Regions from separate parts of the Pseudomonas sp. TNT2022 ID642 genome, predicted to be linked through region 1. Evidence: predicted binding sites of a transcription regulator. Region 1 holds the regulator's gene; each other region holds the start of a gene.

Region 1 (4,603 bases):
AAGTGAGGTCGCGGTGGCGAACCTGGACGTTCTTCAGGGTTTTCTGCAGGGCCTGACCCAGGCGTTCGGTCAGGTAGACGGAGCGGTGATGCCCGCCGGTGCAGCCAATGGCAATGGTGACGTAGGCGCGGTTGCTCGCGGCGAAACGCGGTAGCCATTTGTGCAGGTAAGTGAAGATGTCCTGAAACATTTCTTCGACCTCCGGCTGTGCCGCCAGGTATTCGGCCACCGGCGCATCGAGACCCGATTGCGCACGCAGTTCCGGCTTCCAGTAAGGATTAGGCAGGCAGCGCACATCGAACACCAGATCCGCATCCACCGGCATGCCGCGTTTGAAGCCGAATGACTCGACCAGAAACGCGGTGCCTGGCTCCGGCTGGTTCAGCAGACGCAGCTTGATGGTGTCGCGCAACTGGTACAGGTTCAGATTGGTGGTGTTGATCTTCAGGTCGGCGAGGTCGGCAATCGGGCCGAGCAGGGCGGTTTCATCCTGGATAGCTTCGGCCAGCGAGCGGTTGGCGTTGCTCAGCGGATGGCGACGGCGGGTTTCGGAGAAACGCTTGAGCAGAGTTTCCTCGTCGGCATCCAGATACAGGACATCGCACTGGATGTGCTTGCTGCGCACATCTTCAAGCAGCTCGGGAAAGCGCGACAGGTGGCTCGGCAGGTTGCGCGCATCAATGGACACGGCCACCAGCGGCTGCGCCAGTTCAGTGTGAATCAGCGCACGTTCGGCCAGTTCCGGCAGCAAGCCTGCCGGCAGGTTGTCGATGCAGTAGTAACCGTTGTCCTCAAGGACATCCAGTGCGGTACTTTTACCCGAGCCGGAGCGGCCACTGACGATGATCAAGCGCATGATTAGTGCCCGTTCTGCTCGTCCAGGACAACCTGATACAAGGCTTCGTTGCTCGCAGCGCTGCGCAGTTTATCGCGCACGTCCTTGCGATCGAGCATGCTGGCGATCTGACGCAGCAACTCCAGGTGCGCATCGGTGGCGGCTTCCGGGACCAGCAATACGAACAGCAGGTCAACCGGGGCGCCATCGATGGCGTCGAAATCGATTGGCGCTTCAAGGTGCATCAAGGCGCTGATAGGCGACTGGCAACCCTTGAGACGGCAGTGAGGAATGGCGATGCCGTTACCAAAACCGGTGGAGCCGAGTTTTTCACGGGCAATCAACGCCTCGAAGACATCTTGCATCTCCAGATCCGGCACTTCGCGGGCGATCAGGTTGGCAATTTGTTCGAGGGCTTTCTTTTTACTGCCGCCCGGCACGTTCACGAGGGAACGGCCGGGGGTCAGGATGTTTTCAAGTCGGATCATGGGGTGGGGGGGTTATCGACCGGTAGCGCCCTGAAGGAGGCTCTGGGTCTTTTCCTTATGCTTTTTGAGTTGGCGATCCAGCTTGTCGGTCAGTGAGTCGATCGCAGCATACATATCAGTATCTTCTGCGTTGGCGACCACTTCGCTGCCGGGTATATGCAAGGTGGCTTCGATTTTCTGCTTCAGCTTTTCGACGCACATCGTGACTTGCACGTTGGTGATCTTGTCGAAATGGCGCTCCAGTCGTTGGAGTTTTTCCTCGATATAGGAACGCAGAGGTTGGGTCACTTCCAGTTGGTGTCCACTGATGTTGACTTGCATACAGCTTCTCCTTCGTTGCCAGTGCATAAAGCGGCAGGCTGGATAGCCTGCCACTGGAACGCTGTAACGTGGCTTACATCAACCGCTTGCGTTCGCTCGAAGGCGCGATCCCGAGAGATTCGCGGTACTTGGCGACGGTGCGGCGAGCCACCTGAATGCCTTGTGCCTCCAGTAAACCAGCGATCTTGCTGTCACTCAACGGCTTTTTCTGATTTTCCGCTGCAACCAGTTTTTTGATGATCGCGCGGATCGCTGTGGACGAGCATTCGCCGCCTTCGGAGGTGCTGACGTGGCTGGAGAAAAAGTATTTCAACTCATAAATACCGCGCGGGGTATGCATGAATTTCTGTGTGGTCACCCGTGAAATCGTTGATTCGTGCATGCCGACCGCTTCGGCGATGTCGTGCAGGACCAGCGGCTTCATGGCTTCGTCGCCGTACTCCAGAAAACCGCGTTGATGCTCGACGATCTGGGTGGCTACTTTCATCAGGGTTTCGTTGCGGCTTTGCAGGCTCTTGATGAACCAGCGGGCTTCCTGCAACTGATTGCGCATGAAAGTGTTGTCGGCGCTGGTGTCGGCGCGACGGACGAAACCGGCGTATTGGGCGTTGACGCGCAGGCGCGGCACCGATTCCTGATTCAGCTCGACCAGCCAGCGCTCGTTGTCCTTGCGCACGATCACGTCAGGGACGACGTATTCGGCTTCAGTGGACTCGATCTGAGAGCCCGGACGCGGATTGAGGCTTTGCACCAGTTCGATGACCTGGCGCAGTTCGTCTTCCTTGAGTTTCATGCGCCGCATCAACTGGCTGTAGTCGCGGCTGCCGAGCAGGTCGATGTAATCGGTGACCAGGCGTTTGGCTTCAGCCAGCCAAGGCGTCTTGGCTGGCAACTGGCGTAATTGCAGCAGCAGGCACTCGCCGAGATTGCGCGCGCCGATGCCGGCCGGTTCAAACTGCTGGATGCGGTGCAGGACCGCTTCGATTTCGTCCAGTTCGATGTCCAGTTCCGGGTCGAACGCCTCAAGGATCTCTTCGAGGGTTTCGTCCAGGTAGCCCTGATTGTTGATGCAATCGATCAGGGTCACGGCGATCAGGCGATCGGTGTCGGACATCGGTGCGAGGTTCAGTTGCCACAGCAGGTGGCTTTGCAGGCTCTCGCCGGCGGACGTGCGGGTGGTGAAGTCCCATTCGTCATCGTCGCTGCTGGGCAGGCTGCTGGCGCTGGTCTGGTAAACGTCTTCCCACGCGGTATCGACGGGAAGTTCGTTGGGGATACGCTCGCTCCAGTCACCTTCCTCAAGGTTGTCCACCGTGGGTGCGGTTTCCTGATAGGAGGGTTCCTGGATTTCGATGGGCTTCTGTTCGGCGTTGTCGGCCATGGGGTCGGAATTGTCGAAGTCGTCGCCTTCTTCCTGGCGTTCGAGCATCGGATTGGATTCCAGAGCCTCCTGGATTTCCTGTTGCAGATCCAGGGTCGACAATTGGAGCAGGCGGATGGCCTGTTGCAGCTGCGGTGTCATCGTCAGCTGCTGGCCCATTCTCAAGACTAGCGATGGTTTCATGGCAGGGGCTTAACACCTTATTCGCCGGCGCTATGCGCCATCCACTACAGGGCGCCGGAGCGCCAAACTTAAGCAAATTATATGCCTGAAACTGAAGTGTTTGCCTAGAGCGCTGTAACAATTAAAGCGTATTAATTCCTGCTTGAATCGATACAGCGCCCGGGCGGCGCACCGGGCACTGTTACGCTTACAGGCGGAACTCGTGACCCAGATACACTTCCTTGACCAGATCGTTGGCCAGGATGGTTTCTGCATCGCCTTCAGCGATCAGTTGACCATCGTTGACGATGTAAGCGGTTTCGCAGATGTCCAGCGTCTCGCGGACGTTGTGGTCGGTGATCAATACACCGATACCCTTGGCCTTGAGGTGGTGGATGATCTGCTTGATGTCGCCGACCGAGATCGGGTCGACGCCGGCGAACGGTTCGTCGAGCAGGATGAATTTTGGTGCCGTTGCCAGCGCGCGAGCAATTTCCACTCGGCGGCGTTCACCACCGGACAGGCTCATGCCAAGGTTGTCGCGGATGTGGCTGATGTGGAATTCCTGCAGCAGGCTTTCCAGCTCTTTGCGGCGACCGGCCTTGTCGAGTTCCTGACGGGTCTCGAGGATGGCCATGATGTTGTCAGCCACCGACAGTTTGCGGAAGATCGACGCTTCTTGCGGCAGATAGCCGATGCCGGCCTTTGCACGACCGTGCATCGGCTGGTGGCTGACGTCCAGATCGTCGATCAGTACGCGGCCCTGATCGGCCTGTACCAGGCCGACGATCATGTAGAAGCAAGTGGTCTTGCCGGCACCGTTCGGGCCGAGCAGACCGACGATCTGGCCGCTGTCGATCGACAGGCTGACGTCACGCACGACCTGGCGGCTTTTATAGGCCTTGGCCAGGTGCTGAGCTTTCAGAGTTGCCATTACTGGGTTTTCTCGTCGGTTTTCTTCTTCGGCTGGATCACCATGTCGATGCGCGGACGCGACTCGGTGACCTTGTTGCCGGTAGCGCGACCGGCGCTGGCCAGTTTCTTCACGGTGTCGTAGACGATTTTCTCGCCCTGAGTGACGTTGCCGTCTTTGTCGACGACCTTGGCCTTGTCGATCAGTACGACGCGGTTTTGCTGGGCGTGGTATTGAATCGTCACGCCGTAGCCTTGAACCGGTTTGGTGTCACCCTGGGTTTGCAACTGTTCAAAGTAAGCCAGGTTGCCCACGGAGGTCACTACGTCGATATCGCCATTCGGCGCGCGAGTCATGGTCACCGTGTTGCCTTTAACGATCATCGAACCCTGGGTGATGATTACATCACCTTTATAGGTGGCGATGCCGTTCTTGTCGTCCAGTTGGGCGTCGTCGGCTTGAATGCGGATAGGTTGCTGCTGATCGTTCGGCAGAGCCCAGGC
Region 2 (4,603 bases), on a different contig from region 1:
GGTTGATTTCTTCAAGGCTGGTAATGCCTTGCATGGCCTTGTGCAGCCCGGAGGTGCGCAGGTCGTCGAAGCCGTCGCGGCGCATTTGAATGTCGATTTCCAGCGAGTTGCCTTCGGCCATGATCAAGCGTTGCAACTCCGGTGTGTTTTTCACCACTTCATAAATCCCCACGCGTCCCTTGTAACCGCCGTTGCAGTGATCGCAACCGACCGGCTCGTAGATCGTGAAATGGCCGATGCGTTCCTCGGGGAAGCCTTCCTTGATCAAGGTTTCGCGTGGGATCTCGATAGGCTTCTTGCAGTGGCTGCACAGTTTTCGCGCCAGGCGCTGAGCGATGATCAGGCTGACCGAGGTGGCGATGTTGAAGCCGGGGATGCCCATGTTGTGCAGACGGGTCAGGGTTTCCGCAGCGCTGTTGGTGTGCAGGGTCGAGAGCACGAGGTGGCCGGTCTGCGCAGCCTTGATCGCGATCTCGGCGGTTTCCAGATCGCGGATCTCGCCAACCATGATCACGTCCGGATCCTGACGCAGAAACGAGCGCAGCGCTTGGGCAAAATCGAGGCCCTGTTTGGGGTTGACGTTGACCTGGTTGATGCCTTCCATATTGATCTCCACCGGGTCCTCGGCGGTGGAGATATTGATGTCGACGGTGTTGAGGATATTCAGGCCGGTGTACAGCGACACGGTTTTCCCCGAGCCGGTGGGGCCAGTGACCAGAATCATGCCTTGGGGCTGCTTGAGCGCGGCCATGTACAGTTCTTTCTGCGCGGGTTCGTAACCAAGCGCGTCGATGCCGATCTGTGCGCTGGACGGATCGAGGATCCGGATCACCACTTTTTCCCCCCACAGCGTCGGCAGGGTGTTGACGCGGAAATCGATCGACTTGCTCTTCGACAGGCGCATCTTGATCCGCCCGTCCTGCGGCTTGCGCCGCTCCGAAATATCGAGACTGGCCATGACTTTCAAACGTGCGGCGATGCGCCCGGCCAGTTGAATCGGCGGTTTGGCCACCTCGCGCAGGATGCCGTCGGTGCGCACTCGTACCCGGTAGTTCTTCTCGTAGGGCTCGAAGTGCAAATCAGAAGAACCGCTTTTGATCGCGTCGAGCAACATCTTGTGAACAAAACGCACCACCGGCGCATCGTCGGCGTCGAGTCCGCCAATCGTGTCTTGCTTGCTGTCGTCGATGGATTCGACATCGAGGCCATCGAGATCGACATCGGCCATGTCTTCCAGGCCACTGGCGTGGGTGTCGAAGAATTTCTCGATGGCGTCGGTGAGCTTGTCGTCCTCGACCAGAATGGCTTCGGTGCTCAGCCCGGTGCTGAACTGGATGTCGTTGATCGCTTGATGGTTGCTCGGGTCGGAAATGCCCACGAACAGTTTATTGCCGCGCCGCCACAGGGGCAGGGCATGGTGCTGACGCACCAGTTTTTCGCTGACCAGGCCTTTGGGCTGGGTTTCCTTGTCGAGGCAATTGAGATCAAGGAACGCCATGCCGAAATGCTCGCTGGCGATCTCGGCGACCTGCCAGCTCTTGACCAGTTTGTTCTGCACCAGATAGCTGACCAGCGACAAACGATTGCGCTGGGCCTGTTGCCAGGCTTGCTGGGCGCTTTTTTCCGTGAGCAGTTCGGCCTGGACCAATTGCTTGGCCAGACCGCTCAGAGCGATGTCATTCATGGGGATTCCGCACGCTTGCAGTTCATGACTTATAGCCTAGTCAAGTGACAGCGCCAAACACGGCCAATGCAGGTGACAAAAAGTGTCAGATAGTGCGGTTACGGGTTGTAGGAAATGGCGATGTATGTGGTTCGCGCCCAAGGGGCGGGGCTTCGAAGGCATTGGCATGGCCTATGCTGCTTCCCTTTCAGATCATGAGATTTCGACTCATGCATGGAGCGTGTCTATGAAAAAACAACAAGGTTTTACTCTGATCGAGCTGCTGATCGTGGTGGCGATCATCGGGATTCTGGCAACCATCGCCCTGCCGCAATATTCCAAGTATCAGGCGCGGTCGAAGGTGACGGCGGGGCTGGCGGAAATCAGTGCGCTGAAGGTGCCGTTTGAAGACACCATCAACCAAGGCACAAATCCTACCCTCGCAATCGTGAAGGGGGATGCGGTGACCACTACATCCAACTGTGCATTGTCGGCCACAGGTACCGCCGCTGACGGCGCGGGATCGATCGTGTGTACGATCGCCAATGCCCCGGCACCGGTGCTGGGTAAAACCATTACGCTGACGCGCTCTTCGGGTACCGGCGCCGGTGTCTGGAGCTGTGCTACCACGGTGGCACCGGACTATTCGCCAAAAGGCTGCACCGCCAGCGGTACATAAGTTGAATGTATGCTGAACAGAATGCCCCGCAGTGCGGGGCATTTTTCATTGCGCAGCCGTTCACAAAAGCTTCAATAATTTCAGCGTCTTAGGAACTTTCCAAAAAACCGCAACTTGCATGTGAATATTGCGCATGTCATGCAAATTGCATGATTCCGAAAATCTGCGATAAACATAAGTTGTTGATTTATAAGGATTTTGTGTTGATGGAAAAGTTGGCACAGCGTTCGCAACTACCTTGGTAACCCTGCTGACAAGACAACCAGCAGACTTTCCAGAAAAACAGGAGTTACTCGTATGAAGAAGTTCGCTATCACTGCCGCTGCTGCTACCGCGCTGACCCTGACCATGGCTTCCGGTGCATTCGCACAATCCACTCAGGCTACCCAGGCTCCAATGACTCTGGCTGCCGGTGAAGTTACCCAGGCTAAAGAAGCTACTTCTGACACCTGGATCACCACCAAAGTCAAAGCTGACCTGGTCACCGAAAAAGGCATTCCAGGTACTGACATCAAAGTAGAAACCAACAAAGGCGTTGTATCGCTTTCGTCGACTACTGCTGTAACTGAATCGCAGAAAGACGTTGCTGTTGCGATCGCCAAGAAAATCAAAGGCGTTAAAGCGGTCTCCGCTGACGGCCTGAAAGCCGAGTAAGGCATGACTTCTCGCCTGGACCGGGAGAAGGCGCGACAGACGGGCCGAGCAATACGTCTGCCGCAACTTTAGAGTTCATGCGAACGGTCACACGGAGGTGACCATTACGGGCCCCGACACTTGTGTCGGGGCCTGTTCTATTTTTAGAAGCAAAAGATCGCAGCCTTCGGCAGCTCCTACAATTGGAATGCACTTCCATGTAGGAGCTGCCGAAGGCTGCGATCTTTTGCTTTTTCAGTTACCGCGTTTGCTGTTGATCTGCCGCAGGCGATTGCCTTCAAAGCGCAGGTATTGGTACATGCCGTTGCTCGGGCCGTAGGTCCACTCCTCGACCTGAAACTCTTCGCGGCGATTGGCGCTGCGCTTGTAGCCCAACACATCACGGCTGACCGGCTCACCGCATTTCTGCAGGACTTCGCTGGACCGGTCGCCAAGGCTGATCAATTGACTGCCGCAGCGCAGCGTATCGGACGCCGAGGCGTGACTGGCCGCGAGCGTCATTGCGAGCAAGGCCAGCCACTGTAGTTTCATCATTCGGCGTCCAGATGCATTTGCGTCACCACGCGGCCATCGCTCTCGGCTTCACCGAGATTGGCGTCGATGAAGTACACGCGGTCATCTGCCAGTTGGCCTTTATCGACGAGGTAGTCCTTGATGCTGCTGGCACGGTCCTGACCCAACTGACGCAGCAACACATCGCTGCCACTCCAGAACTGGATCACGCCTTCACGCATCTTCGCCGTGCGTTCTTCCTTGCCCAGATCCTTCCATTCGGCCGGCGGCTGGGTTTTCAGGCGGGTGCGGTAAATGCCTTCGAGCAGTGGACCTTTTTCGCTGTCCGGCACTTGCAGCAATGAAGCTTGGGCCGGGACTTTATCGCCGCGACGCTGGAGCATCTTGTAGTAGTTGTACTGGTATTCACGTTCCAGACGTTGCTCGGCGAGTAACGGACCGTCACTGCTTTTGGCCGCAGTGCCTTCGATTTCCAGACGCAGTGCCGGACGCTCCTTCAGCGCCTGGGACAATTTGACCAGTGCGGCCTCGGCATCCTTGCTCAACTCGCTGGAACCCGGAGCAAACGAAACGGTGCCAAGGTCTTGCGAACCACCGCCACTGATCAGCCCGCCAATCATTTTGAACGGCGCGGCGGCGGCTTTGACGATCAGGTTGCGCAAGGTCTGCCAGACAATCGGCATCACGCTGAATTGCGGGTTGTTCAAGTCGCCGGTCACCGGCAATTCGATGGAGATCTTGCCGTCGACATCCTTGAGCAGGGCAATCGCCAGTTTCAGCGGCAGGCTCACGGCATCCGGGCTGTCGACCTTTTCACCGAGCTGCAATTGCTCGACCACCACTTTGTTCTCGGCTTTGAGCTGGCCCTTGGTGATCAGGTAGTGCAGGTCGAGGTTGAGCCGGCCTTTGCGGATGCGGTAACCGGCGAATTTGCCGGAGTAGGGCGTCAGCGTGGTCAGCTCGACACGTTTGAAACTGGTGGCGATGTCGAGGCTGGCCATTGGGTCAAATGGATTGACCGCGCCCTTGATGGTCACCGGTGCGTAGCGATCGACCTTGCCTTTGATGTCGACGCTGGCCGGTTTCGCCTGACG
Region 3 (4,603 bases), on a different contig from region 1:
GTAGTGGAACGGTGGTTGTTCCGGGGATTTTTTTGCGGTGGTGATCGGCGCAGCGGCGCCGGGGTTGGCCGACATGCGATTGCTGGTCGCGATCGGTACGCGCTTGGCGTTGCTGCGCGGTTGATCGGTGTAGACGCGATTGCCCTGGGCATCAATGTAAGTGAACACCTCGGCTGAGGCCGGCAGTGTCACCAGCGCCATCGCGACGATCAGCCACGCGCGGATCATGGTGTGTGCACCCGCTGCACGCTGAGGGCGACGGGCGGGCTCTGTTGAATGATCGTCTGACCGTCAATGACCTGCACGGCGAGGCGATGCTCGCCGCGATCGACGTTGACCAATTGCAGGATCGGCACATTGCTTGGCTGGCCGTAGGGTTCGTCATCGAGTACCAGTCTTAATTGATGCGGCGGTTGCAGGCGTGGCTTGATCAGCACGTTGACGGTAAAGGTGCCGTTGTTCGCGCGCAGGGCTTCTTCGGTGGGCAGCCCGGCGAGTTCGAGGATGTCGTAGGCGTTGCGCTGAGGTTCGCGGTTGCCGCTGACGGGCGCAGGGGGTGCGCTCGGCGCTTGCGGCTCGACGCGATTGAGCGGCGGCAATTCCACGGGCTGCGCCTGTACGCCGTCCGGTGAGTGATCGCTGTAGACCGTGTTGCCGTTGGCATCGGTGTACTTGTAGATCTGCGCGGCGGCGGGCAGGGCTATCAACAATAGAATGTAGAGAAAGGTGCGACCCATGAAATCGACCGGGATTGAAAGCGATGGGGTGCAGCATAGGTCAGGGTGGGCGAGAGGCCCAAGCTGTTAACAATTGGAATTGAAAAGCAAAGTCAAAAGATCGCAGCCTTCGGCAGCTCCTACAGGGATCGATGTAGGAGCTGCCGAAGGCTGCGATTTTTTGATCTGCAATAAAAAAGGCCTCCCGAAGGAGGCCTCTTTCACTCACGCCACGTAACGCGGCGCTACCGGATCAGCAGCTGTAGTACAGCTCATATTCCAGTGGGTGTACGAAGGTGCGAACCTTGATTTCTTCTTCCGATTTCAGCGCGATGTAAGCGTCGATGAAGTCGTCGGAGAATACGCCGCCCTTGGTCAGGAACGCGCGGCCCTTGTCCAGCTCTTCCAGGGCTTCTTTCAGGCTGCCGCAAACTTGCGGGATCTCTTTCGCCTCTTCAGGCGGCAGGTCGTACAGGTTTTTGTCGGCAGCGTCGCCTGGGTGAATCTTGTTCTGGATACCGTCCAGACCGGCCATCAGCAGTGCAGCGAAGGCCAGGTACGGGTTGGCAGCCGGATCCGGGAAACGTGCTTCGATACGGCGGGCTTTCGGGCTCGACACGTAAGGAATACGGATCGAAGCGGAACGGTTGCGAGCCGAGTAGGCCAGCATTACGGGAGCTTCGAAGCCTGGTACCAGACGCTTGTAGGAGTTGGTCGCCGGGTTGGTGAAACCGTTCAGGGCCTTACCGTGTTTGATGATGCCGCCGATGAAGTACAGAGCGGTATCGGACAGGCCGGCATAGCCTTCACCAGCGAAGGTGTTCTTGCCGTCTTTCCAGATCGACATGTGCACGTGCATGCCCGAACCGTTGTCGCCGTACAGTGGCTTCGGCATGAAGGTCGCGGTGCGGCCGTATGCATCAGCAACGTTGTGCACAACGTACTTCAGGGTTTGGGTTTCGTCGGCTTTCTTCACCAGGGTGTTGAACTTGACGCCGATTTCGTTCTGGCCGGCAGTCGCCACTTCGTGGTGGTGAACTTCAACGGTCAGGCCCATTTCTTCCAGTGCGTTGCACATGGAGGTACGGATTTCGTGGTCGTGGTCGAACGGTGGCACCGGGAAGTAGCCGCCTTTGACGCCTGGACGGTGACCCTTGTTGCCGCCTTCGATGTCCTGGTCGGACATCCACGAACCTTGCTCGGAGTAGATCTTGAACATCGAGCCGGAGATGTCCGACTTGAATTTCACCGAGTCAAAGATGAAGAATTCTGGCTCTGGACCAGCGAACACGGTGTCACCGATACCGGTGGCTTTCAGGTGTTCTTCGGCACGCTTGGCGATCGCACGTGGGTCGCGGTCGTAGCCTTGCATGCTCGAAGGTTCGATGATATCGCACACCAGGATCAGGGTGGCGTCTTCGGTGAACGGGTCGAGAACGGCAGTTTCGTCAACCGGCATCAGGATCATGTCGGAGGCTTCGATGCCTTTCCAGCCAGCAATGGAGGAACCGTCGAACATCTTGCCGACTTCGAAGAAGTCTTCATCCAGCGCATCGCGAGCCGGCATGGTCACGTGGTGCTGAGTGCCTTTGGTGTCCGTGAAGCGCAGATCAATCCACTTGACGTCATGATCTTTGATGAGTTGAACCGTCTTCGACATATGTCCTCCGGGTGGCTTCGGGCTTGGTAGTGGATGCCCTTGAATTTGGGTGATGCCGGCGCGAATACTCTGCCAAGGCAACCTGCCTCACAAGGGAGCAAATTGCATGCCAGTGCCCCAGCATGGGTTTTTTGCCCCAAATTCACGCTTATAAAGGCTTCAAACGCCTGAACGCTGGAAATCTCGCCCTCTAATGTAGCGTCTTGATTCGAAAATGACCTGTTTTGGTGCATGCAAAACCTTCTGCACATTAACTGGTTAAACCTTGAGCAATTTCCGCTATAATCCGCGCCCCCCTTTTTCGGCTGGCCGTTCGCGCGCTGTTTTCATGAAACTAATCGTAAAAGTCTTCCCCGAGATCACCATCAAAAGCCGACCTGTCCGGACGAAGTTCATCCGCCAGTTGGCCAAGAACATCCGCACCGTGCTCCGCGACCTGGACCCGGCCGTGGTGGTGAACGGTGTGTGGGACAATCTCGAGCTGGAAACCCGCGTTACCGACGCCAAAGCCTTGAAAGAGATGGGTGAGCGCCTGACCTGCATGCCGGGCATAGCGCACTTTCTGCAGATCGACGAGTACCCGCTGGGCGACTTCGACGACATCACCGAGAAGTGCAAACAGCACTACGGCGATGCGCTGGCCGGGAAGATTTTCTCGGTGCGCTGCAAGCGTGCCGGCAAGCACACCTTCAGCTCGATGGACGTCGAAAAATACGTCGGCAGCAAGCTGCGCCGTGAGTGCGGTGCCGCCGGGATCGACCTGAAAGCGCCGGAAATCGAAGTCCGGATCGAAGTTCGCGACAAACGGTTGTTTGTGATCCACAGCCAGCACAATGGCATCGGCGGCTACCCGCTCGGCGCCCTGGAGCAGACGCTGGTATTGATGTCCGGCGGCTTTGACTCGACGGTTGCGGCCTACCAGATCATTCGTCGGGGCCTGATGACGCACTTCTGCTTTTTCAATCTGGGCGGTCGTGCCCACGAATTGGGCGTGATGGAAGTCGCGCATTTCATCTGGAAGAAGTACGGCAGCTCGCAACGCGTGCTATTTGTCAGTGTTCCGTTCGAAGAAGTGTTGGGCGAAATTCTCGGCAAAGTCGATAACAGTCATATGGGCGTCGTATTGAAGCGTATGATGTTGCGCGCGGCCTCCAACATCGCCGACCGTCTGCACATCGAAGCGCTGGTCACCGGCGAGGCGATCTCCCAGGTGTCGAGCCAGACGCTGCCGAACCTGTCGGTGATCGACTGTGTGACCGACAAACTGGTCCTGCGTCCGCTGATCGTGGCGCACAAGCAGGACATCATCGACACGGCCAACGAGATCGGCACTGCCGATTTCGCCAGGCACATGCCGGAATACTGCGGGGTCATCTCGGTCAATCCGAAAACCGCCGCCAAACGCGGTCGTGTTGAACACGAAGAGAAAGAATTCGACATGGCAGTGCTCGAGCGTGCGCTCGAAAACGCCAAACTGGTGCCGATCGATCGGGTGATCGACGAATTGGGCCAGGACGTACAGATTGAAGAAGTCAGCGAAGCACTGGCCGGCCAGATCGTGATCGACATCCGTCACCCGGATGCCGCCGAGGATGAGCCGCTGGAACTCGCTGGCGTAGAAGTACAGACGATGCCGTTCTACGCAGTGAACGCTCGTTTCAAGGAGCTGGATCCGACTCGCCAGTACCTGCTGTATTGCGACAAAGGCGTGATGAGTCGCCTGCATGCTCACCATTTGCTCAGTGAGGGGCATGCCAATGTGCGCGTTTATCGACCGAGCTAAGTGCCCGGGGCTGTTTGCCTGTGGCCTGCGTCACCGGCCCCCCGACACCGCCGTCAAGCTGTAACGGCCATGCCGGACACTACTGCTAATCGCTGCCAAGACTTGTCAGCAAACCGAATCCTCTGATCGAGATACACAAGTGATCGAAAATCTACGCAACATCGCCATCATCGCCCACGTTGACCATGGTAAAACCACCCTGGTAGACAAACTCCTGCGTCAATCCGGCACTCTGGAGCGCAACGAGCTCAACGACGAGCGCGTGATGGACTCCAACGACCAGGAAAAAGAGCGCGGTATTACCATTCTGGCGAAAAACACCGCCATCAACTGGAACGGCTACCACATCAACATCGTGGACACCCCGGGCCACGCCGACTTCGGCGGCGAAGTTGAACGTGTAATGTCGATGGTTGACTCCGTTCTGCTGCTGGTTGACGCTCA
Region 4 (4,603 bases), on a different contig from region 1:
GAAGGCCGCGAACAGGGTCGGGGTGTGGCCGGATTTCCAGAAGCTTGAATTCATCGCGCACCTCAGCTGAAAAGAGTCTCGAAAGGAGTCATGCAACAGCAGGTGGGGCGCCGCCACGGCCGCACCACCGGCCCCGGGCTGTGGGGCCAAAACGCAAAAACGCCGCTACCTGATGCGCCTGTTGGGCGAACGGGTGAGCGACGTCTTTGTCGTAGGTGGGGCAACCGCCGTTGGTTACCTGTGCGTTTTACGTAGCGAGATTTGTGCCAACAGCCGGAAAATCAAAAGCCCCTCACCCTAGCCCTCCCGAAACGTCGGACCGCCCAGAGGGAGAGGGGACTGATTGGGGGATGCTCGAGAAGTACGCCGACCTGTGATTTTCTGCTGTGAATCCATAATCGACTCGGTCTTTCAGGTCGATGTTTGACGCCAGACACCTAGGTCGGTCCCCTCTCCCTCCGGGAGAGGGCTAGGGTGAGGGGCTTTTCAAGCGCTCAGAGCATTTCAGCCAAGCAACTCACTCATGGCAATGATCTGCTCCGCCACCTGAATCAGCTTCTGCTGCCGGCTCATCGCCTGGCGCCGCATCAGGGTGTAAGCCTCTTCCTCGTTGCAATCCTTCATCTTCATCAATAACCCCTTGGCCAGCTCAATGCGCTTACGCTCAGCCAATTGCAGATCACGCGCCTGCAACTGCGCACGCAAGGCCTGATCACTCTCGAAACGCGCCATCGCCACATCGAGAATCGGCTGCAAACGCTGGGCGTGAATGCCTTCGACGATGTAGGCGCTGACCCCGGACTTGATCGCCTGGCGCATCACTCCCGGATCATGCTCATCGGTAAACATCACGATTGGCCGTGGCTGGTCGCGGCTGACCAGCACCACTTGCTCCATGACATCGCGGCTCGGTGACTCGGTATCGATCAGAATTACGTCCGGGCGCACCGTTTCGACGCGCGCGGGCAGGTCGATGGTCAGGCCGGACTCGTCGATCACCTCGAAACCGGCCTCGGTCAACGCAGCCTTCAGGCGCCCGACTTTTTTCGCTGTGTCATTGATCAGCAGAATGCGCAACATATTCGCGGTCTCCTGTCAGCGGCGGGCGAGAAGGGGAGCGTCGTCGTTCAACGCATGCAGCTTGAAACTGCGCGCGTAGCCGGCCGGGTCGCTGCCGTCCCAGACTTTGCCGTCGAGCAACTGGCTGCTGCGCATGTCGGTGCCCCACGCCGCCACGCCGACAGCGGTCGCGGCATCGCGATACAGATCGAGTTGCTGAACCTGACGGGCGACGGCGAGGTAATCCGGGTCTTCGCGCAGCAAGCCCCAGCGGCGGAACTGGGTCATGAACCACATACCGTCCGACAGATACGGCAGATTCACTTCGCCGTTACCGTGAAAGCGCAGCGCGTGCGGATCCTGCCAGCGATTGCCGAGGCCATCGGCATAATCACCGAGAAAACGCGGTTCTATGCAGGAAAGCGGCGCGTCCAGATACTCCGGCGCACTGAGCAACTGCGCGGTGCTGCGACGATTTTCCGGGCTCTCTTCGATAAAGCGGCTGGCTTCAAGGATCGCCATCACCAGCGCCCGCGCCGTGTTCGGGTATTGCTCGACAAATTCACGAGTGCAGCCGAGGACTTTTTCCGGGTGATCGGGCCAGATGGTCTGGCTGGTCGCCAGGGTGAAACCGAGGTCCTGCTGCACCGCGCTCGCGGCCCAAGGCTCGCCGACGCAAAACCCATCGATGCGCCCGGCTTGCAGGTGCGCAACCATTTGCGGCGGCGGCACCACCACACTGTCGACATCCTGCAATGGATGAATGCCCTGACTCGCCAGCCAGTAATACAGCCACATCGCATGAGTGCCAGTGGGAAAAGTCTGGGCGAAGGTGAGTTTTGCGCGGCTTTGGTGCACGTGCCGGTCCAGTGCTTCAGGACTGCTCACGCCGAGGTTTTGCAGGTCGTGGGACAGGTTGAGACTTTGACCGTTCTGGTTCAGCCCCATCAACACCGCCATGTCGCTCGACGCCACGCCGCCGATGCCCAGGTGCACGGCGTAGATCAGGCCGTACAGACTGTGCGCAGCATCCAGTTCACCGCTGACCAGTTTGTCGCGCAAATTGGCCCAGGATGTCTGGCGCTTGAGGTTCAGCGTCAATCCGTAAGGCTGAGCGAAGCCCTGTGTCGCGGCGACGACAACCGATGCGCAGTCGCTCAACGCCATGAAACCGAGGTTGATTGCAGTCTTTTCCGGGGCATCGCTGCCATTGACCCAAGCCAGCGGCCCTACCGAAGGTTCATTCATACACCGCCACCTCGAAAAAAAGCGCCGCCGCGGACTTTGCGCAGGCAAAACCCGGGACGACGCCATTGTCCTTGCCCGCGTGCCGTCATTGGCCTGCGCGCTGATAGCAAGGAAGGTGCAAGGCATATGCCACTGACAGTGATTTGCGCATGCGCCTCGCGCGGTAGGTCGATGCCCGGCTATAATCGCCGCCTCTTTTCGCCGCCCGAGTCATCGCCGCCCATGTATTCCCTGGCCCGTCAGCTGTTGTTCAAACTTTCCCCGGAAACCTCCCACGATCTGTCGCTGGATCTGATCGGCGCGGGTGGGCGTTTGGGCTTAAACGGCTTGCTGTGCAAGGCGCCGGCGAAGAAGCCGGTGACGGTCATGGGCCTGGAGTTTCCGAACCCGGTGGGTCTGGCGGCCGGTCTGGACAAGAACGGCGCGGCCATCGATGGCTTCGCGCAACTGGGTTTCGGTTTTGTCGAAATCGGCACGGTGACCCCGCGTCCGCAGCCGGGCAACCCGAAACCACGAATCTTCCGCCTGCCGGAAGCCGAGGCGATCATCAACCGCATGGGCTTCAACAACCTCGGTGTCGATAACCTGTTGGCGCGTGTGGCGGCGGCTAAGTACAAAGGCGTGCTGGGCATCAACATCGGCAAGAACTTCGATACCCCGGTTGAACGCGCGGTCGACGATTATCTGATCTGCCTGGACAAGGTTTACGCCCACGCCAGCTACGTGACAGTCAACGTCAGTTCGCCGAACACCCCGGGCCTGCGCAGCCTGCAGTTCGGCGACTCGCTCAAGCAATTGCTCGCCGATCTGGCCGCGCGCCGCGCTGAACTGGCCCTGCGTCATGGCAAACATGTGCCGTTGGCGATCAAGATCGCGCCGGACATGACCGATGAAGAAACCGCGCAGGTGGCTCAGGCGTTGATCGAAACCGGCATGGACGCGGTGATCGCGACCAACACCACCCTGAGTCGTGTCGGCGTTGAAGGCATGGAGCATGGCGACGAGGCGGGAGGTTTGTCCGGCGCGCCGGTGCGGGAGAAGAGCACCAATACCGTGAAGGTGCTGGCCGGTGAATTGGCTGGGCGTTTGCCGATCATCGCGGCGGGCGGGATTACTGAAGGCAAGCATGCTGCCGAGAAGATTCTCGCGGGTGCGAGTCTGGTGCAGATTTATTCGGGCTTCATCTATAAGGGCCCGGCGCTGATCCGTGAATCGGTAGACGCAATCGCCGCCCTGCGCAAATAACCCAACCCGATACGGTCAATGTAGGAGCTGCCGAAGGCTCGGGCCGCGTTCGGACGATCTTTTGATCTTGATTCTAAAAAACAAGATCAAAAGATCGCAGCCTTCGGCAGCTCCTACAGGGGTAGTTGCCCGCCAATCGAAAGGTGGGTGACAGTCGAGTTTTCGGGCATAAAAAAGGGCTCCTCGAAGGAGCCCCTGGGCCGCAGCCCGCCGTCCGGGAAGGACGTGCATGGTAAGTCGTTACAAATTCAGATTGTCGTGTCGGAATTAATGCCCTGTGTCAGCCGACGGCGTGAAGTTCGTTGAGTCTGTGGATTCCCGCAGTGCCGGTCATACCGTCCCAGTTGTCGCCGCGTCCTTCTCGCCAGCCGTTAATCCAGGCTTGACGTACCGACGGTAGAGTAAATGGGCAAAGCTCACGGGATTTGCCACCAACGCCATATTGATATCCGCGCAAAAATGCTCTTTCCAACGGATCACGCTTAAGTCTTCTCATAGGGTGTTTCCCTCACTTGTTGACTGTTTGTGTCGCGTTGACCTCAACCGAGGTCGGGCAGAAAACAACCTGCCATGGTGCGGCTCGCTGCCGGCGTGGCGAGCCAAGGTGTTGACGCCGTTGCGACGTCAACCTGTGTTCAGTTCTAACCAATGAGTCACACCGAGGGAATGATCGTTTTGTCATAAGGACGTAACGAAATTAGTGCTACAGCCATAAGTAACGACGGTTTTCATGCACGGTTTTTCAGCAAACCCCGGTATGATCGGCCCCGCGCTGGATGATGGGGTTAATTCTTTAGTGAGAATGACCCACGTTTGCGCTGGGGTATAAAGCGACGAAGGGTCGCTTTAAGACTTTTTGTTTCATCAACTTTTTTATCTGTCCCGGCATCTAAGCTCTTTTAACCCGAGCAGCGGGGATGGAACGGCACACCTTCGTGCCACGCGGGCGTTCTTTTAGAAAAGCGCCTGATTGAAAACCGGATCGGCAATGCGTTGCCGATTCACTAGCCAAAGGCTCTGGAAATACCATGTCCGACCGTTTCGAACTCTT

What was found. Region 1 encodes sigma-54, which starts transcription at its own class of promoters, with help from an activator protein. Its sites were predicted from a motif close to ANTGGCATNNANNTTGCTNT; they were not measured.
Region 2: a site for sigma-54 is predicted at 1,845-1,864, ahead of M5G26_RS04900 (pilin). Genes of this name have one in related genera too.
Region 3: a site for sigma-54 is predicted at 2,471-2,490, ahead of glnA (type I glutamate--ammonia ligase). Genes of this name have one in related genera too.
Region 4: a site for sigma-54 is predicted at 2,422-2,441, ahead of M5G26_RS09930 (CmpA/NrtA family ABC transporter substrate-binding protein). Genes of this name have one in related genera too.

Annotation. Positions count from the first base shown of each region.
Region 1 covers NZ_JAMDGW010000001.1:69,486-74,088, forward strand. Annotated here, with positions in the region: gene rapZ (RNase adapter RapZ) at 1-856, opposite strand, end outside; gene ptsN (PTS IIA-like nitrogen regulatory protein PtsN) at 859-1,323, opposite strand; gene hpf (ribosome hibernation-promoting factor, HPF/YfiA family) at 1,336-1,644, opposite strand; gene M5G26_RS00310 (RNA polymerase factor sigma-54) at 1,718-3,208, opposite strand; gene lptB (LPS export ABC transporter ATP-binding protein) at 3,396-4,121, opposite strand; gene lptA (lipopolysaccharide transport periplasmic protein LptA) at 4,121-4,603, opposite strand, start outside.
Region 2 covers NZ_JAMDGW010000006.1:40,058-44,660, reverse strand. Annotated here, with positions in the region: gene pilB (type IV-A pilus assembly ATPase PilB) at 1-1,684, opposite strand, end outside; gene M5G26_RS04900 (pilin) at 1,911-2,342, shown strand; gene M5G26_RS04895 (BON domain-containing protein) at 2,640-2,996, shown strand; gene M5G26_RS04890 (DUF2845 domain-containing protein) at 3,231-3,527, opposite strand; gene M5G26_RS04885 (DUF748 domain-containing protein) at 3,527-4,603, opposite strand, start outside.
Region 3 covers NZ_JAMDGW010000024.1:102,956-107,558, forward strand. Annotated here, with positions in the region: gene M5G26_RS23320 (DUF4124 domain-containing protein) at 1-228, opposite strand, end outside; gene M5G26_RS23325 (DUF4124 domain-containing protein) at 225-737, opposite strand; gene glnA (type I glutamate--ammonia ligase) at 970-2,376, opposite strand; gene thiI (tRNA uracil 4-sulfurtransferase ThiI) at 2,705-4,159, shown strand; gene typA (translational GTPase TypA) at 4,299-4,603, shown strand, end outside.
Region 4 covers NZ_JAMDGW010000008.1:52,237-56,839, reverse strand. Annotated here, with positions in the region: gene M5G26_RS09940 (nitrate/nitrite transporter) at 1-54, opposite strand, end outside; gene M5G26_RS09935 (ANTAR domain-containing response regulator) at 505-1,080, opposite strand; gene M5G26_RS09930 (CmpA/NrtA family ABC transporter substrate-binding protein) at 1,096-2,307, opposite strand; gene M5G26_RS09925 (quinone-dependent dihydroorotate dehydrogenase) at 2,530-3,552, shown strand; gene rmf (ribosome modulation factor) at 3,833-4,048, opposite strand; gene rlmKL (bifunctional 23S rRNA (guanine(2069)-N(7))-methyltransferase RlmK/23S rRNA (guanine(2445)-N(2))-methyltransferase RlmL) at 4,581-4,603, shown strand, end outside.